Regions from separate parts of the Priestia sp. JV24 genome, predicted to be linked through region 1. Evidence: riboswitches for the same ligand, from Rfam matches in the RefSeq annotation. Region 1 holds a riboswitch; each other region holds the start of a gene.
The links. A riboswitch is a leader RNA that binds a small molecule or an ion and turns the genes downstream of it on or off. The one in region 1 is predicted to bind cobalamin.
Positions count from the first base shown of each region.

Region 2: linked by a shared signal. The riboswitch ahead of OK414_RS01430 (sodium:proton antiporter) and the one ahead of OK414_RS15940 (cobyric acid synthase) in region 1 are both predicted to bind cobalamin.
Region 3: linked by a shared signal. The riboswitch ahead of nikA (nickel ABC transporter substrate-binding protein) and the one ahead of OK414_RS15940 (cobyric acid synthase) in region 1 are both predicted to bind cobalamin.

Region 1 covers NZ_JAPCIN010000020.1:180,656-188,149, forward strand. The annotation lists gene OK414_RS15935 (FecCD family ABC transporter permease) at 1-647, opposite strand, end outside; gene OK414_RS15940 (cobyric acid synthase) at 853-2,379, opposite strand; cobalamin riboswitch at 2,471-2,651, opposite strand; gene OK414_RS15945 (YdcF family protein) at 2,799-3,362, shown strand; gene OK414_RS15950 (APC family permease) at 3,423-4,994, opposite strand; gene OK414_RS15955 (nitroreductase family protein) at 5,422-6,069, opposite strand; gene OK414_RS15960 (SDR family oxidoreductase) at 6,339-7,088, opposite strand; gene OK414_RS15965 (DHH family phosphoesterase) at 7,110-7,494, opposite strand, start outside.
Region 2 covers NZ_JAPCIN010000007.1:63,843-71,336, reverse strand. The annotation lists gene OK414_RS01465 (alanine/glycine:cation symporter family protein) at 1-236, opposite strand, end outside; gene OK414_RS01460 (lipase family protein) at 491-1,243, shown strand; gene OK414_RS01455 (DinB family protein) at 1,269-1,757, opposite strand; gene OK414_RS01450 (hypothetical protein) at 2,104-2,430, shown strand; gene OK414_RS01445 (type 1 glutamine amidotransferase domain-containing protein) at 2,391-2,915, opposite strand; gene OK414_RS01440 (DoxX family protein) at 3,221-3,643, shown strand; gene OK414_RS01435 (M20 family metallopeptidase) at 3,713-4,876, opposite strand; gene OK414_RS01430 (sodium:proton antiporter) at 5,106-5,903, opposite strand; cobalamin riboswitch at 6,036-6,219, opposite strand; gene OK414_RS01425 (organic hydroperoxide resistance protein) at 6,325-6,744, opposite strand; gene OK414_RS01420 (undecaprenyl-diphosphatase) at 6,897-7,490, opposite strand.
Region 3 covers NZ_JAPCIN010000009.1:29,714-37,207, forward strand. The annotation lists gene OK414_RS02380 (hypothetical protein) at 1-98, shown strand, start outside; gene OK414_RS02385 (hypothetical protein) at 155-493, opposite strand; gene rluF (23S rRNA pseudouridine(2604) synthase RluF) at 833-1,540, shown strand; gene OK414_RS02395 (TRM11 family SAM-dependent methyltransferase) at 1,577-2,530, opposite strand; gene OK414_RS02400 (hypothetical protein) at 2,791-2,949, shown strand; gene OK414_RS02405 (tautomerase family protein) at 3,116-3,505, shown strand; gene ftsZ (cell division protein FtsZ) at 3,865-4,869, shown strand; cobalamin riboswitch at 4,872-5,062, shown strand; gene nikA (nickel ABC transporter substrate-binding protein) at 5,205-6,746, shown strand; gene OK414_RS02420 (GNAT family N-acetyltransferase) at 6,818-7,345, shown strand.

The DNA of each region.
Region 1 (7,494 bases):
AACGGCCCTAAAATTTGAATATGAGACCATCCTCTCATTGATACGCTTCCCATTAGCCAATATAAAACCTGTCTTACATCTTCTTCGGGAGAAAGAGCCACAATTAATGAAATAAGCGCGCTCATAAAGGATGATAAAATAATCCCCGCTAAGATGATGGTTTCATTGGCCAAATTGCCGCTTGCGAGTTTCGTAATACCAAAAACTAAAAGAAGAGTAATAAAACCAGATACAATGCCGACTACAGGCAGCGTGAAGATAGACAAACCAAAAATACTCCAATGAAAATAAATTGCCATGACAGAGCCAAGGGTTGCACCTGAGGAAACCCCAATCGTATAAGGATCAGCAAGAGAGTTTCTTAATAGCCCTTGAAAGGCAGCCCCTGCTATTGAAAGCGAAGCTCCTACTAAAAATGCCACCAGTACTCTTGGAAAACGAATTTGCCAAATGATTAAATCCATGTTTTCGGGACCGTGATATAAGGATAGCCCGGTAAGGTGGCCAATAATAATTTTGATTGTATCTCCTACGGTTAACGAAACTGTACCAATAAATACGCCCATAATTACCGAAGTACATACAATAAATAAACTGACTATGTATAAAATAGATGCTTTGTTAAAAAAAATACGTTTAAAAATCAATACGTTCAGCTCCTCTAGGAAACGAGGCGTGATGTTTTATATTACATTAACCATTCATTTTCCTGTCCATAAACCATGCTTCCACCATGCATTAAGTTGGAAACAATCATCTTTTATTTGTTACGAGTGCTAGACTGTTGAACTAGGCAACGTAGAATAGCGTACTAAAGTTCTCGGCAAAAAAACAAGCGAAAGCCTCTACAAGCTATACTTTTTGTGTTTGCTCCGGGCTTTTATAGTTGTCTATTAACTGATACAGCTTTTCCATATCTACGGCTTCTCTCACATATGCTGCTGCTTTTGAAAAAGATTCCTCTTTTTGCAGGCGACTGTTGAATGTGTCCGTAATAGGCGGCAATTTTTTATGTTTACGAATTTGATTAAGCAAAGCTCTGCGCAAAGCATCATTATGAAACATATCATGAACATACGTGCCAATGACGTTGTCTTTAACCGTTCCTTCTTTTTCATGCTCTACCACTGCAAAAGCTTCCGTGGTGCTCTTAGAAATCGTCTTTCCCATATGAATTTCGTAGCCTTCAATCGAAACTCTTTCACTTTCTAGCTGGACATACCCAGCAACTCTTTCTGTTTTTTTGCTGGTTGTCATAACCGTTTCCACTGGAAGCAAGCCCAGCCCTTTAATGGATTCAATCCGAGATTCTACTGCATCAGGGTCTGTAATTGTCTCCCCTAGCATTTGATATCCTCCGCAGATGCCAATGACGTGAACGTTCGTTGTGTTCAATACTTGATTAATGGCTAGAGCCAGGCCGCTTTCTTGTAAAAACTGCGCATCTTCAATCGTATTTTTGCTTCCTGGTAAAACAATTAAATCAGGCGTACCTAATTGCGACGGCTTGGTTACAAGCCTCACGTGACAGTCTTCTTCTAAGCTTAAAGGATCGATGTCTGTAAAATTTGAGATGCGCGGGTACGAGATGACCGCAATATCAATTTCTTTTAACGGATTCACAAGCGTTGAGTAATTTCTAAGTGATAACGAATCTTCCGCATCAATTTCCACGTTGTTCATATAAGGAATAACTCCTAGAACCGGAACACCCGTGTATTCTTCAAACCACTTCAAACCTGGTTTTAAAAGTTCTAAATCTCCTCGGAATTTATTAATTAACACCCCGATAACTCTAGACTTGTGTTCATCTGGAAGCAATTGAAGAGTACCCACTAGGCTCGCGAAAACGCCACCTTTATCAATATCTCCTACTAGCACAACAGGCGCTTCTGCTATTTTTGCAACACGCATATTTACGAGTTCCCGATCGTTCAAATTGACTTCGGCAGGACTTCCAGCGCCTTCAATCACAATTCGATCATAATGATTGGCAAGCTCTTTATAAGCTTCCGTGATAACGTTCAAACCTTCATTAAAAAATTCTTGCCGATACTGAAAAGCAAACATATTACGTAGCGGTTTTCCGTGAACGACAATTTGAGATTCATGATCACGAGTTGGTTTAATTAAAATAGGGTTCATATTGGTTGTTGCTTCTACTCCAGCCGCTTCTGCTTGAATTCCTTGCGCTCTGCCAATTTCTTTTCCATCCATTGTAATGTATGAATTAAGCGCCATATTTTGCGATTTAAACGGTGCAGTTTGATAGCCGTCTTCTTTAAAAATACGGCAAAATGCTGTAGCAATCATGCTTTTTCCAGCGTCTGAGTGCGTTCCTTGAATCATAAGCGGTTTTCCTTTTTTCACTTTTCCCACTCCCTACCACATAAAAAAACCTTAACTGTAAAAGTCAAGGTTTGGTCATGCGCTCATTAACACATTGTCTTGACTTATTTCTCCCACCGAAAAATAAGGGGTTTTTAAAAGCAGGTCTCCTGGCTTATGCTTCGTTTTACTTCTGCACCCTTCCTAGTTTGACTAGTGGGTCTTTGCAGGTTCATCCACATTTACAGTAGCGGGGGCTGCACCGGATTTACACCGATTTCCCTATTATCCTCCTTAGAGGCACTTTTAAAATCATTTATTCTTTATTGTAACGAATTTTATAACCATTCACAATAACGATTTTCTTCTATTATTATATATTACTGTGTTTATACTTATTTGGGTCTCGTATGCTATAATAACAATTATTTTCCAAACATCTTATGAAATAGCTAGGAAGGTGCTCACAGTTGAAGAAAAAAATGATTTATACCTTTATTGGTTCTCTTGTTCTTTATATAGCAATTATATCTTTTTGTATGTATCAAACTGCTCACAAGCCTGTTCCGCAAAACGCAGATTATGTGCTCGTTTTAGGTTCTAAAGTAGATGGTGACCAAATGTCTCCTAGTTTAAAAGAACGAGTAAAGACGGCTTTATCTTATTTACAAGCACATCAACAAACAAAAGTTATCGTAACGGGCGGAAAAGGATCCGATGAAGCAATTTCTGAAGCAGAGGCAGCCTATCGTTTTCTGCGGAAAGAAGGAATTAAAGAGAATCGAATTATAAAAGAAAATCAGTCAACTTCTACTTTTGAGAATTTTACTTTTACTAAACAGAAAGTTGATATTCAACACAAAAAAGTCGTCCTTGTTAGCAGTGATTTTCATTTATTTCGCGCCTCTATTATTGCTAAACGTCAAGGTTTTGACGTTTATCCTTTAGGTGCAAAGACACCAAATTCAATTAAACTTCAAGCCTACTCTCGTGAGTATGCTGCTATATTAAAAACGTGGCTGTTTGATAAGTAAATAGAGTACACCCCCTATACAAGCGAAAAACACGGCATGAATTCATGCCGTGTTTTTTTATTAATCATCTGTATCGATAACTGCTTTTGGTAAACCTGTGTATTTCGCCCAGTAGAAAATACCAAGTGAAACAAGAGCAATTAAAATTAAGTCAAGCGGGTTGCTTAGCACACCTTGTCCTCCACCAAATGAACCTAGATAAGAGATAACAAGCATAATAATATAATAAGCAACTAGCCACCAAGCAGATTTAAGCTGCTGTGCAAATTTTACAACGTCAGTTGGTACGTATTTCTTAAACGCTACGTAGATAACAACCATTAGAAGCTGTGATCCTAGCAGCCAAGAAATTGTCGTCCACCCTGACCAATATACGATGTATGAACAGAAAATAAATGATACAGGAGCAATAACGCTCATGCCTTTTAATTTAAAAGGTTTTTTAAGATCTTTTGCATTTACTCTGAATGCAGCAGCTGAAATTGGCGCAATCGCATAAGACAGAATAAGTGCCACTGAACATACGTTTACTAGCGCTTCCCAAGAAGGAAATGGCAGTGTCCAGAATACGGACATTCCAAATGATAGCCATAGTGACGCACGTGGAATTCCTGTTTTCTTATCTACTTTTGAGAAACGTTTAAATAATGTTCCATTACGAGACCAAGCATAAACTAAACGAGAAGTTGTATTCATGAAGATGTTCCCGTTACCGCCTGGTGATAAAATAGCATCAAAAATAACAAGCGTTACTAACCAGCCAAGGCCTAAAATAAGTGCAATATCTTTAAATGGTAAAGAGAATTGCTCTTGAATTGTTCCCCATCCTCCTGATAGCATATCAGCCGGGATGTTACCAATGAACAATACTTGCAGTGCTGTGTAAATAATCGCTGAAAGTACAATACAGATAATGAGCGCGATTGGAATATTACGCTGCGGGTTTTTAACTTCACTGGCTACAGAAACAATAGGGTGAAGTCCTAGGTAAGCAAACATAACGCCACCTGTTGAAATGGCTGCTTGGATACCATTAAAACCAAACGGAGCAAAATCGCCAGTTGTAAAGTTAGCTGATTTAAAGTGATAAGCCAACACGACGATAATTGTAAGAGGAACCGCATATTTGAACACAGATATAATAACATTTGACTTAGCAAATGCTTTTACACTTACGTAGTTAATGATAAAAAATAGCGTTAATAACGCGAACTGAAATAACCAGCCGACTGTAGTAGGCGATTCAGAACCATGTTTAGTTAGACCAGGAAGCCAAAAAGCAACATACTGACGTACAGCCGTTACCTCGATAGCAATCAAACTAGTGTAAGCAATAATGGTAATGAATGAAATTAAGTAACCCACTAAATGACCGTGTGAGTAAACCGGATAACGGATAATTCCACCGGTACGTGGCAGCGCTGCTCCAAGTTCAGCATACACTAAACCGATAAGTAAAATAATGACTCCGCCAATCAGCCACGAAAAACTTCCGGCTGGTCCAGCCTTTGACGCTACGTTACTAACCGCAAATAACCAGGCGGAACCAAAAATAGCTCCCATCCCAATTAACGTTAGGTCAAGTAACGATATTGATTTTTTAAATTTTCCTTGATTTCCTTGATCAGACATAAAATCCTCCTTTAAAATTCCCACTCCACATATCTACGCCCTTGCGTCCGATATGGGATTCTTTACATCATCCTCCTCTTACTAAGACCTCACAAGTGGATATGTTAACAAATATTCTCTAAAAAACCAAGTTAAAAACTTTATTTTTTTGTAAAACATCGTTGAATTGCTTATGTATAGCGCATAAATTCCACAGAAGATTTGAGGACTACTCCTCCTATTTAACCGCATTTTTCTTAGGTTAAACATAAAAGAATATTCAAACTATTTATCAAAAAAAGAGGCTGAGACATAACGAAATCAACCGCTAGAAGCAGCTACTACATACGCAAAACCTACGCTTGCCATACCAATGAAAAAATCCGAACGATGAATCGTTCGGATTTTGCTTCAACTAAAATAATTTTGTCCGTACCTCTTATTTTGCTTATTTAAATACTTTTACACGTTCAGTTAGCGGTTGAAATTCTTTTTCTCCCGCAGGTGACACAGGATTACCAAATGGCATTTGGGCAATTAATTTCCATGAGCTTGGAATATTCCAAGCTGCTTTTACTTCATCGTCAATCAATGGATTGTAATGCTGTAATGTTGCTCCTAGGCCTTCGAGCTCAAGCGCTGTCCAAATCACATGCTGCAGCATGCCTGATGATTGGTTAGACCAAACCGGGAAATTTTCGCTGTAAGATGCGAACTGCTTTTGCAATCCTTCAACTACTTCTTGATCTTCAAAGAAAAGAACTGTTCCATAGCCGCTTCCGAATAAGTTCATTTTTTGATCCGTATCTGAAAAATTTTCAGCTGGAACAATTTTACGAAGCGTTTCTCTCGTAATATCCCATACTTTATCATGCTGTTCGCCAAATAAAACGACTACGCGTGCGCTTTGGGAATTAAATGCTGAAGGAGTATGTTTCACCGCAAAGTTAATAACTTCTTCAATTTTTTCTTCTGATATTTTTACATTTTTATCAATTGCATAAATAGAACGTCGGTTTTTAATCGCTTCATAAAAATCTTTTCCAACCTGTTGTTGATCACTTGATTTATCAAATAATTTATCTAAAAAACCCATTTTCCACACTCCTAATTGTTTGTTTTTTAAGCTTAAATTGCATGTTTATACCCTTCCCCCTGATAAAAGGAGATAAACAAGATATAATGAATTCTTATATCTCTAATTCGAGATATTAAACTAAAAAAATATTAATTGAAATTTAATTACTTTATGTAACTTACTTTACAATGATTATTTTGTTCTGTCAAGCAAAAATTATTATCTTTTTCTTTTCTTGATTATATGAAAAAAGACTGCTAAATACGGCAGTCTTTTTTCTTAGATGCTTAATGTTCATAAATCATCTTTCGCGTCATTCCCCCGTCTACTACGAGGTTAGCTCCTGTTACAAAATCATTTTCGACGTTTGTTAAGTACATACACGCTCTTGAGATATCGGCTGGCGTTCCCACCCGATTAGACGGATGCTGCGCATGATCGATTTCACGAAGGCCATCGTAGTCAGATGTCTCAATCCATCCTGGAGAAATAGCGTTTACTGTGATATTGTCATCACCAAGTGAAATGGCAAGTGCGTGAGTTAAAGCAACGATTCCTCCTTTTGTAGCAGCATAGGCTTCTGTGTGAGGTTCAGACATTGTAGCTCTTGTAGAAGCTAAGTTTACAATGGAGCCTCCGCTTTCGTTTTTTCTCATCACCTTAGCTGCTTCGCGAGAGCATAGAAACACGCTGCGCAGGTTCGTATTGATAATGTCATCCCATTCATCAATGGTTAGCTCATACGGTGATTTCCAGCGGGAAACGCCTGCATTATTAATCAAAATATGTATCGTTTCATACGTACTGACCGTTTTTTCAACGAGATTTAAAATGTCGCCTTCTTTTCGGACGTCTGTTTTGACAAAAATGGCTTCTCCGCCTTGTCTTTGAATAGCTTCTGCGTGACGCTCTCCTTCGGTTTCGTCCACATCTGCCAATACCACTTTTGCTCCTTGTTTCGCGTATGCGCGGGATACATCTTTACCTATTCCGTTCGCAGCTCCGGTAACAACAACAACTAAATCTTTAAACGACATATCATCTCCTCCTTATACGCTTTATTCACTTTTTTCTTCGTCTTTAAACAAGTGATCCGTGACGAAAAGAGCAAACGTTTCAGCCGTTAACTTGCATCCAGAAGCTTTTGGGTGACCTCCTCCTCCAAGGTGCCCAACAATTTCTGCTAAGTTGATTTCGTCTTTTACTGCACGGAAGCCAATCTTTTGGCGTCCCATGTCCACCATAACGGAAAAGTCGATATCTTCGTTTTCTAGACACAGTGCATTTCCTAGCTCAGACTGATATGTATCTGCGAATACAATCCCTGCGTTGTACGCTGTGTTATCAATTTCAACCCTTTCTTTTATGATTTGTTTTTGCTTGTCGTAAATGTATTTTTCAATCTTTTTTTCTTCTGCTTCTAGTAAAATTTCATGTTTGTCC
Region 2 (7,494 bases), on a different contig from region 1:
ACTCCAGCAATGTTTCCTGTTCCGACTCGTCCCGACAGCGCTAGAGACAGGGCTTGGAAGGAAGAAACTCCTGCTTCTGAACTTTTACCTTGAAACATCAGCATAATCATGTCTTTTAAGTGTCTCACCTGCAAAAACCTCGTTAAAATTGAGAAAAACAGGCCAATCGCAAGACACCCATAAATAACAGGCGTGCTCCATAGCACATTATTCAAACTCGTTACAAATTGCTCCAAACGATAACCCCCTTATTTTAGATTCAGACTATTTTAAATTATAAGTTAAATTATAAATTTTAACAATAAAACTCTAAATTAAAACTAATTTTTAGTTAAAATATACAAAAAAACTTGTAAAATCCTCAAAAACATCCAACGATAAACCGTTTACATTCCGTAATTATCGCTTTCAAAAGAGAGGTATCTGCACCTTTCTTCTCAGGAACACATAGGCTATAGGAGTTATTTTCTATTAGAAGGTGTGAAAAACAATGATGAGAATAGAGCCTTTATTTTATCGTCCTTTAGCTCTAGACCTTCTTTATGCGTGCGTCTTAGCTTATAAGCAATACGCACAGGGAGGCACATTTGATGTACCTGAAGGCTACCGGCTTATTAAATCGTTTAAAGCTTCTGCCGTAGGGGTGCAAGAATGGTTTGGTTTTATTTTAGAATCTGATGACTCTATCGTAATTGCATTTCGAGGAACTCAATCTGAGGCAGACTGGATTGCTGATGCTCGCATTCGGCAGCGCCCTTATCCATACAATCAACAAGCCGGTCTCGTCCACGAAGGTTTTTTAGCCGTTTACGAATCATGCCGTGATGAAATTTTTGAAACATATCAGTCCCTTACCCCCAAGCCACTTTATATAACAGGGCATAGCCTAGGTGGTGCACTCGCTGCTCTTCATGCCTTAGATGTCGCCACAAACGCATCTTTTCCGGAAGTTACAATGTACAACTACGGAGCTCCTCGAGTAGGTGATCCTCAATTCGTTCAAACATACACAAATCTTGTTTCAAATAGCCGCTGTTTTGTTAACACGACGGATACGGTTCCTAAAATCCCTCCGAAGCGCCTTTATTCCCCTTCCACCAAGCAAACTATTTATTACGATCAAGATCCTCTGCAACTCTCGTTTACGATTCAAACAGGCTCTACCGTAGGGAATCATAATCCCCAAACATATAGTGTTGGTATTTGGATGATGTCGGACTATCCTATTTTGGTCCAAAAATAAAAAAACAGGCGGACTGCCTGTTTTTTTATGCACCAATTGCTGTTTTGATTTCTTCTATTTGTTTTTGATGACGCTTTTCATGATAGCCAATAAAATCAATCCACTGCTTTAAATCCATTAACCCAAACACAGGGTGTGGAAATGATTTTTGCTTTAGCTTGTCTTCACTTGCTGTTTCCTCTAGCTCTATTAAAGCTGCTCTTGATTCTGCCAGCTTACTCTTCATTTCTTCTAATGTCTGCTTTTCATTAGAAGGCGTAACTTGAGCCGGTGCATCTACTTTTCGCGAACGGTCTACCGCTAAATGAAACGGCTTATCTTCAGTCGGCTGATCCACACCGTTTTCTAACTGATCCTTTACACGTGAAACAATCATGCGCTCCATCAAATATAAATGTTCTAATACTTGCATAACGCTCCATGTATTAGATGCTGGCTGTTGATTTAATTGTTCATATGTTAATGATTCTACACTTCTCAATACATCATTTCGAAACTGTTCATTTTTATTCATTTTTCATCCTCCTCTAGGATTCCTCTAACTTATCGTATCAAAAAACTCTTCCATATAAAAAAGATATCCCTTTATTTAACCATGTTTTAGCTGCAATTGTTTCACGTGAAAAAATCACATTTTCTATTTGACATAGATCAACTGAGGTGTTATATTTATATTTCTGGCTTTTCTTTAAGAGCTGGACATAGTGAAAGTAACTTGAAAGGATGTATCGTACAATGCAAGGTAAAAATACTGGCATTCGACACATGTCTTTGAACAAAACTTATTCACACTGGATCGGCTTCGGAGCCGTAAGGATGCAAGAGAGGTAGGGCTTGCGTCGTTTAGGTTAATCGATCATGTGGAAAAACAAACCGCGGCAATGGATGAAATCCATGCAAGCACAATCAATGCTAATTGTGCCCTAACAACAACGAAACATACAAAAACCGTAATCATGGATTTTATAAAGAAAGTAATCATTTTGTTTTTACACTTGCAAAAGCAAGTTACTGATAAGAAACACGAACAAAAGCGAGCAGATGCATCTGCTCGCTTTTTTAATGATACTTTTTTATTTACTTTATCATTTCTTTTTTTAGCGGATCTTATAAAAAAGCCAAAACCAATGTGGTTTCGGCTTTTTTCTTATTGCTCTGCTAGTACATCAGCAAATGCTTTTGCATAAGGAGGAAGGTCTGGCGGACGGCGGCTTGAAATAATGTGGCCGTCGATTACGACTGCTTCATCATGCCAAATAGCTCCCGCATTTTCCATATCATCTTTGATTCCTGGCGTACTTGTTACGTTTCGACCATCTAAGATTTTTGCAGAAATTAATACCCATCCTGCATGGCAGATTTGGCCGATTGGCTTTTGCTGTTCATCCATATGACGAACCATTTCAATTACTTCAGGATAGCGGCGCAGTTTATCCGGCGCCCAGCCCCCAGGTACTAAAATAGCGTCATATTCAGCTGGATCAACATCTTTAAACGCGTAGTCCGATACGGCTGGAACACCGTATTTCCCCATGTACGTTTCGTTTGCTTTTTCTCCAACTAAATGTACTTCTGCTCCTTCTTCTCGAAGACGCATCACTGGATACCATAGTTCTAGATCTTCAAAGTCTGCACTAACAAGCGCAATAACTCTTTTATTTTCTAAACGCATCGTCACACCTCCGCCATCAGTATAGCATGTTGGAGAATAAGATTGAAAATAAGGGACTAAATTGTACATAATTAAAGGATTTTTCAAGTGCTCTTCAGAAAATTTTCGTATGCCAAATGGTCTAATTTTATATTTTCACTTGACTGAGGACAAACATCACACTACAATTTGTAGTGTGATGTTCATAATGTTGTAAAATTATCCAAATAAGAAAGACTTTCTGATTTAATTGCTACATTTCTTTTTTCGGGCTTTTACACTACATAATGTAGTGTTTTTCAAATACACTTAAAGGAGGAAGTAAATTGAATAAAAACGTCGAAATTGGTTCACTTATTATTCGTTTAGTATTAGGTTTTACATTTTTAGTACACGGCTTTCAAAAATGGCAAGGCGGGATTGAAAATACAGTAGGGTTCTTCGATAGCTTAGGAATCCCTGGTTTCATGGCATATATTGTTGCAACCATTGAACTCGTAGGTGGGATTCTTATTATTCTTGGCCTAGCAACAAGAGTCGTATCTGCTTTATTTGTGGCAGTTATGCTTGGCGCCATTTTTACAGCCAAGCTTAAAAGCGGATTTGTTGGCGGGTTTGAGTTTGATATTGCCTTAATTGCCATGTCTGCTCACTTATTTCTTGCAGGAAGCCAGTTCCTTGCTCTTGATGCAGTGGTATTCAAAAAGAAAGAAACTGCCTTTTCTCTTCAAGAAGAAAGCAGTAAATAAAAAAAGAACGCTTATACTCTCCCAATATAAGCTTTGAGATTAGTCCCCGCCGTTTGAGGCGGGCTTTTTTTATATTTGCAGCAGCAAATTCGCAAATAAAGAAGAACGCTCGGACAACGTATCAATTTGAATATGTTCATATTCCGCATGTATTCCTTTTCCGCATGCTCCTAATCCATCCAACGTGGGAACGCCAATGGCCGCTGTAAAATTGCCATCACTTCCCCCGCCCACAGCTGCTTCTTCCAATTTCATACCCAGTTTCGCCGCGATTGACTGAGCGCATTCAAATAGCTCTTCCGTTTGTTTAGACTTGACCATCGGAGGACGATTCATACCTCCCGTTACTTCGAGCTTAATCCCTTTTAAAATGGGTGTTAAATTCAAAATAATATCCGTCATGCGTTTTGCTTCTTCTTCTGTAGAAACACGTAAATCCACGTGCGCTTCTGCATATTCCGGCACTACATTTGTACCGCTGCCGCCGGTAAACGTCCCAACGTTTACCGTTGTACCTTTTTCATAATCAGTTAAGCTCTGCAGAAAAATCACTTGGCGCGCCAGCTCTTCAATCGCATTGATTCCTTCTTTGTGGTGATTACCCGCGTGTGCTGCTCGTCCCCATACTTTTACGGTGAAAATCCCCGCTCCTTTGCGCGACGTTTTTAACGCACCTGAACCCGCCACCGCCGGTTCCGCTACTAGCACTGCTTCACTTCTTTGTGCTTCTTCTTCAATGTATTTTTTAGAAGAAATTGACCCAATCTCTTCATCCGAATTGCAGAAAAACACAATTTTTTTATCGAGCGATAAGCCAAGCTCTTGAATCGCTTTAATCGCCCATATAGATTGGACAATGCCGCCTTTCATGTCTAAAATTCCCGGACCGTACAGCTTGTTTCCCTCTGTTCTTAGACTCAGCCTTCCCTTTTCCCATACCGTGTCAAAGTGACCGATAATTAAAAGCTGCTTTTCTCCTTCTCCAATCGTAAATTTCAAATGGTTTCCTACTTCTTTTTCTTCTATGATTTCGTACCCTACCCCTAAACGCTTTTGAAATAGCTGCGTTAAATACATTCCACACTGATCTACTAGCTCTTTGCTGTAGGACGGTGATTCTTTTTTCACAAATCCGACTAAATCTTCAAGCATCTCTTGTTCGTGTTCTTTTAAATAACTAAATACACTTTGTTCTACCATTACCTGACTCAAATCAATTCCTCCTCCAAACAACCCCTGCTGCTTGCATTAAATGCTTTTATTTATCGTACGTATAACTATGTTCTACGTTTCACATAACGATCTTAAATTATCCTTAATTATAATGGTTTTCAGACAATTTTCCATCCTTTAAATACAGATAATACTTTAACTTATTCATAACCGACCGAAAATAGCCATAAACTTCAACAAATTCATACAAAAAAGCTTCAATCTTCAACAGATTAAAGCTTTCGTTTGACTAATTGACATTTATTTTAATATTTTTCCCTTTTGACTTCACACTCACAAAAACAAACATAGACACTAAAAAAACAAACAGAATAATGCCAACCATTTCAAAGTTTACTTCGGCCCATGGGTTAAAGAAAGTGAATGCTAAATAGAACGACACACCATACGCGAGGACAACAATAACCCAGCCCATCAAGCGAGAAGCAGATTGTCCAAATTTACTCGATTCATTCACCATTTTATGTACAATCAATGAATCGATTGTATCTGTTAGCATCATACCAAACATAAACACTAGTCCCAACAAAAGCGGCGTATACTTGCCTGCGTTCCCTACAGCTAGAGACCACACGGCCGTTTGACTGACCGTTTCGGCTGCTAAAGCGAACAATGCTCCTACAAGAATAATTAAAAAAGGATTCGTTGTTCCTTTTGCGATTTTCGGAATAAACTTCCCTTTTAACCCGCTCAGCTGAAACTCTTCCTCTTTATTTTTGGTTCGAAGCAAATGATATGTGTTTAATGTCCCGATTAGAAAGAGAGAGATAATGGATACCCAAGATGCAAAATGATCGAAATACGATGGAAACGTAAAATTCTTCATCATCACGCCCAGCATCCCGGCCGTGACGGCCACCATTCCTCCGTGACCTAGTGAAAACAGCGTTCCGACCCACGGGGCAAAACGGCTGCCCATTCGCCAATTATATCGAGTCTGGCCATCAATAAAAGCTAAGTGATCTGCATCCAATCCGTGCCTGATTCCTAATAAAAAGACAAGTAAAAAAACTGATAAACCTTCCATTTCCTACACTCCTTTTTTTAAAATAAAACGTAAAAAAGCCTCAATTCTATAGAAATTGAGGATGTGTCGGCATATGAAAATAAACAGCAATTGCTCACTGCGTACCTTGATACACCGCCTCTTTCCTAGAAGAGTCAAGTGTACAGAATAGGTAGGTCTCCTGGCTTGAGATCATCATTTTCTACCGCCTTCCCCGTTTTGAGTGACGATAAGATAGAAAACTCCCTGCTTACAGTGGCTGGACCGCTCGAGATTTGCACTCGATTCCCTGTTACCTCTTACGCTATGTAAGAGCACCTAAACTGTGCGAATAATTCATTTTCTTCTTCATTATACTAGTACCGCTTACAAATGAATAGAGAAAATTCAAATAGAAAAGCCCTGCTAAACTTTACATGCTTAGCAGGGCTTTTTAAAGCAATTAAACTACTTCTACCATTACGTCTACGTTACCGCTGATTGCTTTTGAATACGGGCAGTATGAATGGGCTAGGTCTACATATTTTTTAGCTGTTTCTAAATCTAAGCCTTCGATATGAGCTTCAAGCGCTACTCCAATTTTTACTCCTTGATCAGCTTTATCAGGAAGCAGCTGAACAGTAGCTTTCACTTCACTTCTTTTGATTTCTACGTTATGTTTTTTCAACATAAATTCTAACGCGCTGTTGAAACAAGCACTGTATCCAGCTGCAAATAGCTGCTCTGGGTTTGTTGCTGTTGTTGCTTCTCCACCAAGCGCTGGCGGTGTTGCCACGTCTAAGTTAAAGATGTTATCTAAAGAGTGAACTTCTCCTGTTCTTCCACCTGTGTTAACAACTGTTGTTTCATATAAAGCTTTCATGTATAAATCTCTCCTCTTTTTTAGTAATTGTATTAAAAGTTTTTCATTTATCGTTTCTGTGATTTAATTGTACACAATTTAATTTTAAAAAACAAGTATTAAATACATTAAAAATTTCCCAATAAAAAAAGCCGCATATGTGCGACTTTTTCTTAATAATATTGAGACTGCCTGTCATAAGCTGATTTTCGAAAAATAGACAGATTGGTAATAGCTCTCATGATTTTCGTATTAAAAATAACATAATGAATAAACAGCGCCAGCACGCATCCTAAAATAGCTCCTGTTAACACATCGAATGGATAGTGAACGCCAACCCATACGCGTGAAAATGCAATAAGTGCACCTATTATAACCCACATGCGTCCTGAGCGTTTGAAATGCAGCCAAATGGTAAAAGTGATAACTAATGCAGATGTAGCATGATCGCTTGGAAATGAAGAATTCGCGGCGTGATCAATGAGCTGATTCACGTGGTGAGAGATAAACGGACGATCTCGATAAGCAAATAAACTAATCACTTTATTGATAATGACTCCTGTTGCACAAGCACACAAAGCTTGAAATGCTACAACACGGCTGCCGTTTTTATTAATAAGTAAAAACAAGCCGAGTAAAACGATAAGTACATACTGGGCATAATCTGCAAAGAATACCATCAGCGAATCTAGAGGCTTTACGTGTGAGGCATACTGATTCACCGCGTGGAAGATGGTATAATCTACTGAATTAATAGCTGATAACATAATC
Region 3 (7,494 bases), on a different contig from region 1:
TTGTTGGCGCTATTGAAGCATGGAAGGTAAAAAGAAAGAATAGTATTGTTATCCTTGTTTTAATAGTATCTATGATTGCTCTTACATTTATAATATAAATTCTGCATGTAACAAGAGCTGCTCAAATCATGAGCAGCTCTTGTTAGTTTCTTATTTATTGCGTCTCCAGCTGCTGGTCTTTTTTCTTTAACGTAAGAGCGAGCAGGAACGAAACGACGGCGAAAGCGATGGCTACATAATAGACGGTATGTACCCCGCTTGTCATACTTTTTATTTGTAACAGCGTTTTATTCGTTTCATTTGATTGTTGAATAAAGTGCTGAGAAGCCATGGTCATAATACTTGTATACAAAGCGGGTCCAATCGCGCCTGAAACTTGGTTAATCGTATTTGAAATGGCTAAACCGTGAGCATGAAGCGGTTTTGGCACTTGATTTAAAGCAAGCGTCATCACGGGACCGATGTTTAAACCTACGCCATTGGTTGATTCCATGAAAACAGCTCCCTGATATAATTACTAATTGATCGGTCAGTATAATGGTAGCAACCCTATACGGATCAGTCAATCTAGACGTTTAGGTCTTGTATAGGAGTGGAGATTGACGTTAGTTTGACAGGTGTAAGCATTGCTTGAAATGTTAAGAATAAGATTACAAAGTATTTTGGATCTATACTTCTATTACTGTTAAAAAAATATGATCCAGTAATGAAATTAAAAGAAGACGAGAAGCGTATAGCATGTTACGATAGGGACGGTATAGAAATTGACACATATCTGTTTCTAATAGAAGAGACAAATTTTAAAATTTTTAAATGTAAGGTTGTGATTCACCTGAGACTGAATAAATTTATTAGCGAATCTGGCAAAGCGTCAAGACGAGGGGCAGATAAGTTAATTAGTGAAGGAAGAGTAACCGTTAATGGAAAGGTTGCAAAAGTCGGAGATCAAGTTAAGCCTGGCGATGATATTCGAGTAAGCGGCCAACAGCTTCGGATTGCTCGAAATAATGTATATATTGCGCTTAATAAACCAGTCGGCATTACAAGTACGAGTGAAAAAAAAGTAAAGGGAAACATCATTGATTTAGTCAATCACCCTTTGCGTATTCACCACGTTGGACGACTTGATAAGGATTCAGACGGCTTAATTTTACTTACAAATGACGGCGATATTATTAATGAAATTTTACGTGCAGAAAACAAGCATGAAAAAGAATATATTGTTGCAGTAGATAAGCCAATTACACCAGAGTTTATCAAAAACATGTCTGAGGGAGTGAAAATTTTAGGCACAAAAACGCTTCCTTGTGAAGTGACACAGCTGTCTAAGTATGAGTTTCAAATTATTTTAACACAGGGTTTAAATCGTCAAATTCGCCGTATGTGTGAAGTGCTCGGATATGAAGTGTACCGCCTTCAGCGCACTCGTATTATGAATATCCATTTAAATAACTTACCTGTTGGGCAATGGAGAGATTTAACGAAAAAAGAGCGTACGCAGCTATTCAAAGAATTAGACTATGAACCTAAAGAGTGGTAAATCAAAAGACACCAGCCTGTTAGACTGGTGTCTTTTTTATTCGCATACAACTACTTGTCTAGAAAATACGCTTTTGCGCGCTACGCAGCGATCTGAAATAGAAAAGCCAGCTTCATGAATCATATGGTCAATCGTATCTACTGTAATCACGACTACTTTATCCGCAAAGCGGCGAGCGTGTTTCAAAATAGAAAGCTGATCTTCAGGCGTCGCGTGGGTGTAGAGATTGTAAGGCATGTCGATGATAGCTACATCATAGTGAGTTGTAACATCCGAAATCGGTCCCGTTTTGACATCACCGTTTAAGCCGAAATACGCAATATTTTCACGAGATCCGTCGGTCACAAGTGGATTGATATCCCGTCCTACAATATCAATGCCCATTGAAAGAGCTTCTACCAGAACTGTACCAATACCACAGCATGGATCAATCGCTTTGATTCCTTCAGGATTTGGAACGGCAATGTTAGCTACAGCTCTTGCAAGGCGGGTACTGAGTGCCGTAGAGTATTCACGCGGTTTCTTCAAATGATGCAGCCATACAGCTTCACTTTTTTGATATTTTCCAAAATACCAGCGTCCTTCAAATGGAACAATGCCAAACAAATGGTCAGGGTTATGCAAGTCTGCTTCTGCTACAAAATGCCAACCCACATCACGTTCAACAGCACGCTGACCTTTATAACTTATTTTTTGATCTTTTTCCAAGTCATTAATTTTCATAAAAATGAGTTTGAATGTTTGATCTCCAAGGTCAATATCTTCTACTTGTTTGCAAATATCCGCAAGGTCATCTGATTCATACATAATATCTAATCGCTCTTTGATAAAAGGGCTTCTGCTTGGATCAAGTTTAACGGCACTTTTTATGATAGGTTTCTCAGTTTCAATTTCAAAAAGAGAGCGTCTCTCTAATTGACATAGTGAGAGTTCCTCTTCGCTGCATGCGTATGTGTAGATATACTGAGGCAGCTGCGTATGGTTATTCAATATCGTATCATCCTTTATCGTATCTAATTATCCTTCTTCTCAAACAATAGCGAGAAAAGAAGAGAAAAGCAACGAATTTAAATATATTTGGCCGTGAATACTAAATTGAAGCGCTACATAGTCCACTTATTTGACAAAACATGCTAAAATAACTGGTGATAACCTGCATGTGCTGCTGTTTATACAAAAAAACTGGATCAAGGTTTCTCAAAAATCATTTACACACTGCTGACATTTTGATGAATAGGAGAGGCTACGTGATGTCTAAAAGTGATCATGAAAAGCAACAGATGAGTCGGGCTGATATGAAAAAACAAGCTAAAACATCCTCGCAAAACCTTGTGATGAACGTACTCATTGCCATTGTATCTGTATGTATTTTAGCTCTTATTATAAATATTTTTGTACTAATGAAATGAGCCGTTATGCTGCTCATTTCTTTTTATTCGGTTCAGCTTTCATTGAAGAGTTTGAGCGCTCTTTCACTAGAGAGCACATTTGGAATAGCATATCTTTTTTTACAAATGATAGTTGTGATATGATAAAGCAATAATATATTAGACAAAAAGCTGGAGGTTACTTAGTATGCCATTACTTAGATTTGATGTAATAGAAGGAAGAGATGAAAAAGAGTTAAAAGCATTACTAGACGCTACTCACCGAGCGATACTAGAAGCCTTTGGCGTCCCAGAACGCGACCGTTATCAAATTGTACATCAGCATCCTGCTCATGAAATGATTATTGAAGATACAGGTCTTGGCTTTGAGAGAAGCAAGGATTTGGTTATTATAAGTGTAACGAGTAAACAGCGAACAGAAGAGCAAAAACAAGCTCTTTACAAATTAATTGTAAAAGAGCTGGGAGAAAGCTGCGGTATTCAGCCAAACGACATTATGATTTCAATTGTTGAGAACGGTAATGCTGACTGGAGCTTTGGCATGGGAGAAGCTCAATTCTTAACTGGGAAATTATAAAACGGTTTATTATCTAGAGAAGCCCTTATTTCTAAGGGCTTTTTCTCATTTTGTCTATAAAAATATTATTCTCTTAGTCACATCTTACTCAAAATTAAATACAGACATCTGTCAAATGAATGATACAATAAGCTTATATGCCGTTTTGAGTAGAAAAACCAAAAAAGAGTTCGGCGTACTAACTGCAGAACAACAATAATTTTACATAAAGATGTAAAGATTTAAAGGTTAAAAGAGAAATGTATAAAATCTGTAAAACAAAAGAACAGTTACGCCTTAAATATAGTAGTAAAAGGTTCTTCACGTGTTTTTTCGGATAATAAGAGAAAGTAATTTTGATCATTGAGGAGGAACTTAGAATGTTTGGATTTGATGCAGATGTATCGCCATTAGTGCGAATTAAAGTAATTGGAGTCGGCGGTGGAGGAAATAACACCGTTAACCGTATGATTGAACATGGTGTACAAGGGGTAGAATTTATCGCCGTTAATACAGATGCTCAGGCGCTTAACTTATCTAAAGCAGATGTGAAAATGCAGATTGGTGCGGCCTTAACGCGAGGATTAGGTGCAGGAGCTAATCCAGAAGTGGGAAGAGAAGCAGCCGAAGAAAGCAGAGAACAAATTCAAGAAGTACTGCAAGGCGCAGATATGGTATTCGTAACAGCTGGCATGGGCGGAGGAACCGGTACTGGAGCAGCTCCGGTTATTGCCCAAATTGCCCGTGAACTAAATGCTTTAACAATTGGAGTAGTCACTCGCCCGTTCAAGTTTGAAGGAAATAAACGTACGAAGCAAGCAGTAGGTGGTATTACTGCGATGAATGAATCGGTAGATACCCTTATTGTGATTCCAAACGACCGCTTGCTTGAAATTGTCGATAAAAAGACGCCTATGCTTGAAGCATTCCGTGAAGCAGATAATGTTCTTCGCCAAGGTATTCAAGGTATTTCAGATTTAATCGCTGTTCCGGGGCTGATTAACCTTGATTTTGCTGATGTAAAAACAATCATGTCTAATCAAGGATTTGCGCTTATGGGTATCGGACGAGCTTCCGGATCAGACCGGGCAATTGAAGCAGCGAAAAAAGCGATTTCTAGTCCGCTGCTAGACGCATCGATTGATGGAGCAAGAGGCGTGCTGTTGAACATTACAAGCGGCAGCAGCCTGAGTCTTTACGAAGTACAGGAAGCAGCAGATATTGTCACGTCGGCTTCTGATCAGGACTTAAATATGATTTTTGGATCCGTGATTAATGAAGATTTAAAGGACGAAATGATGGTAACCGTTATTGCCACTGGATTTGATGATGAAGATGTTTCACCATCAGCTTCTACTTCTAGAGTTTCAAGAGCACGCTACTAAATTAAATAACCAGCTTTTATGGTGGCAATTGTTTTTCAATTGCCTTAAAAGGGAATCCGGTGCAAATCCGGAGCGGTCCCGCCACTGTAACAAGGAGCCTTATGCCAAAAAGCCACTGTCTATTTAGAGACGGGAAGGCGGTATAAGGCAATGACTTGAAGCCAGGAGACCTGCCATAAATCGCAGCACACAATAACCTACGAGGATAGGGAGGTGTTTTGGCAGAACCAAAAATAGGATAAACAAGGAATACGTTTATCTGAATTTGTTGTGAAGACAAGCACTTCTTTTTAGAAGTGCTTTTTTGTGTATTAAAATAGAAGGTGGAAAAAGCAATGATAAATAATAAAAAACTCGTATCTATGATATTTCTTGTGTTACTTTGCCTCACTGCTTGCGCTCCTAATGAAGAGAGCATAAGTATAAAAGAAAGAAAGAAAACGGATAAAAGTGTGACGTTTTTATTTAATTTTACATCTGCAACGCTTGATCCTCATACGGATGATAATTATACAGCAGTTCGTGCGGGAGTAGGGGAGACGCTTGTTAAAATCAGCAATGATTTAAAAATAAAGCCCTGGCTTGCTGAAAAGTGGAAAACGGAAGATAACGGTCTTACGTGGACATTTACGATAAGAAAGAATATTACGTTTCAAAATGGTAAAGCGCTAGATGCAAGTGCCGTTAAGTCTTCTCTTCAAAGAACGATAGATCAAAGTTATGCGATGAAAAACGCTTTAAATATTAAAGAAATGAAAGCGAACGGTCATGCGCTGACAATTACATTAAAAGAACCAATGCCTAAATTTCCTTCTGAGTTAGTGCATCCAAACACAGCTATTATAGATATTGATGTTTCTAATATAGCTAAGAAGCCTATTGGCACAGGTCCATTTCAAGTTTTGACTTTCGATCAAGGAAATCAAGTGAAGTTAGAAAGATATGAACATTATTGGAATGGGAAAGTAAAATTGAAAAATGCGATCTTTGCATTTAACGAAGATGCTAATGCGCGAGTTGCGGCTCTTCAGTCCGGAACAGCCGATATTATTTATCGCCCGCCTTTAGAAAGTTTGGGCACTTTACAAACAGATCCGTCTTTTAAGGTAAGTGGAGTACCTAGTGTGCGTACACATTTATTACTTTATAATCAAACCAATGACGCATTAAAAGACGAAAATGTAAGAAAAGCTATCGATACCTTACTGAACCGAAAAGAAATTGTCAGCAGCATCATGAACAATCAAGCGGCAGCAGCTCGAGGTCCATTTTTACCCCAATTTCCTTTTGCTGATAATAATGCTAATGAGCAAAGAGGTATGCCATCTGCTAAAAAATATTTAGAGAAAGCAGGCTATCAAATTAAAAATGGCAAAACAATCAAAAATGGAAAGCCATTATCGCTCTCTCTTGTCACATACAGCTCTCTGCCGGAACTTCCTTTGATTGCTCAGCTTATACAGTCTAATGCGAAAGAGTTAGGAATTACTATTAAGATTCATCTCGTTGAGGACAGCGATGAATATGTAATGGCAAAAGACGATTGGGATTTAGCACTGTACAGTCTTATCACTGCACCTAGAGGAGATGCAAGCTATTATTTAAGTACGAACTATTTGCCGGGCGGTGGTTTAAATGCCAGCCGGATTGATAATGATAAGCTAACAAAAATGATTCATCAGTTAAATTTAACCATAGATGACGCAAAGCGAGATCAGTTAGCTAAGCAAGCAACCGCTTTGATTAATGAGGAAATGCTGACATCATCGATTGTACATCCAAACATTGTTGTTGCTTATAATCAAAAAGTGAAAAACTGGACCACAAATCCAAGCGAGTATTATATGCTGACTCAGCATTTAGACGTAACGCTATAGTCAATATTGTGTTGTTCCTATAGGAAAAAGAGAAAGTATACAATGATAGATAAAAGGATGTGACAGTAAACGTGCAAGAAGTACAAATGTATCAAATTAAAGAAGTAACAGAAAAGGATGCTGAAGTGAGTCAGTTTGTCATGAATATGCGGAATGAGCTATTTCCTATGATGGAAAAAAATCAGCTTCCTGTGGATTTGCTTCATTTTAATGAATATTATGTTCAAGCGAAAGGCGCTGCTTTTTTTGCAGCTGTCACGGAAAATCAACAAGTAATTGGAACAATGGGTTTATACGCTTACGATGGAAGGTTTCATGCATTAAAAAAGCGATATGAACATAAAACTGCAGCCGAGATTGTAAAATGCTATGTCGATCCAGCATACCGGCGTCTAGGCATTGGACAGCAGCTGTTAAAAGCAGTGGAACAATTTGCTCAAAGTCATTTTTATGACACGTTGTATCTGCATACTCATCCTTTTTTACCGGGGGCTATTCCATTCTGGACTTCACAAGATTTTATCGAAAGGCTTGCTGAACAGGATGAGCCATGGAATACGCTGCACATGGACAGAAAAATACAACCGGTCGTAATGTAACGATATTATACAGTAATTACCATAGAATCTAGATAAGAGCTCATGCTATAATGAGCGTACTTACATTTATAGCCTGTAGGGCAAGTCCTTACAGAAAAAAACCACGTTTCGAATTGGCTGAAACGTGGTTTTTTTCTATGAAAAACAAA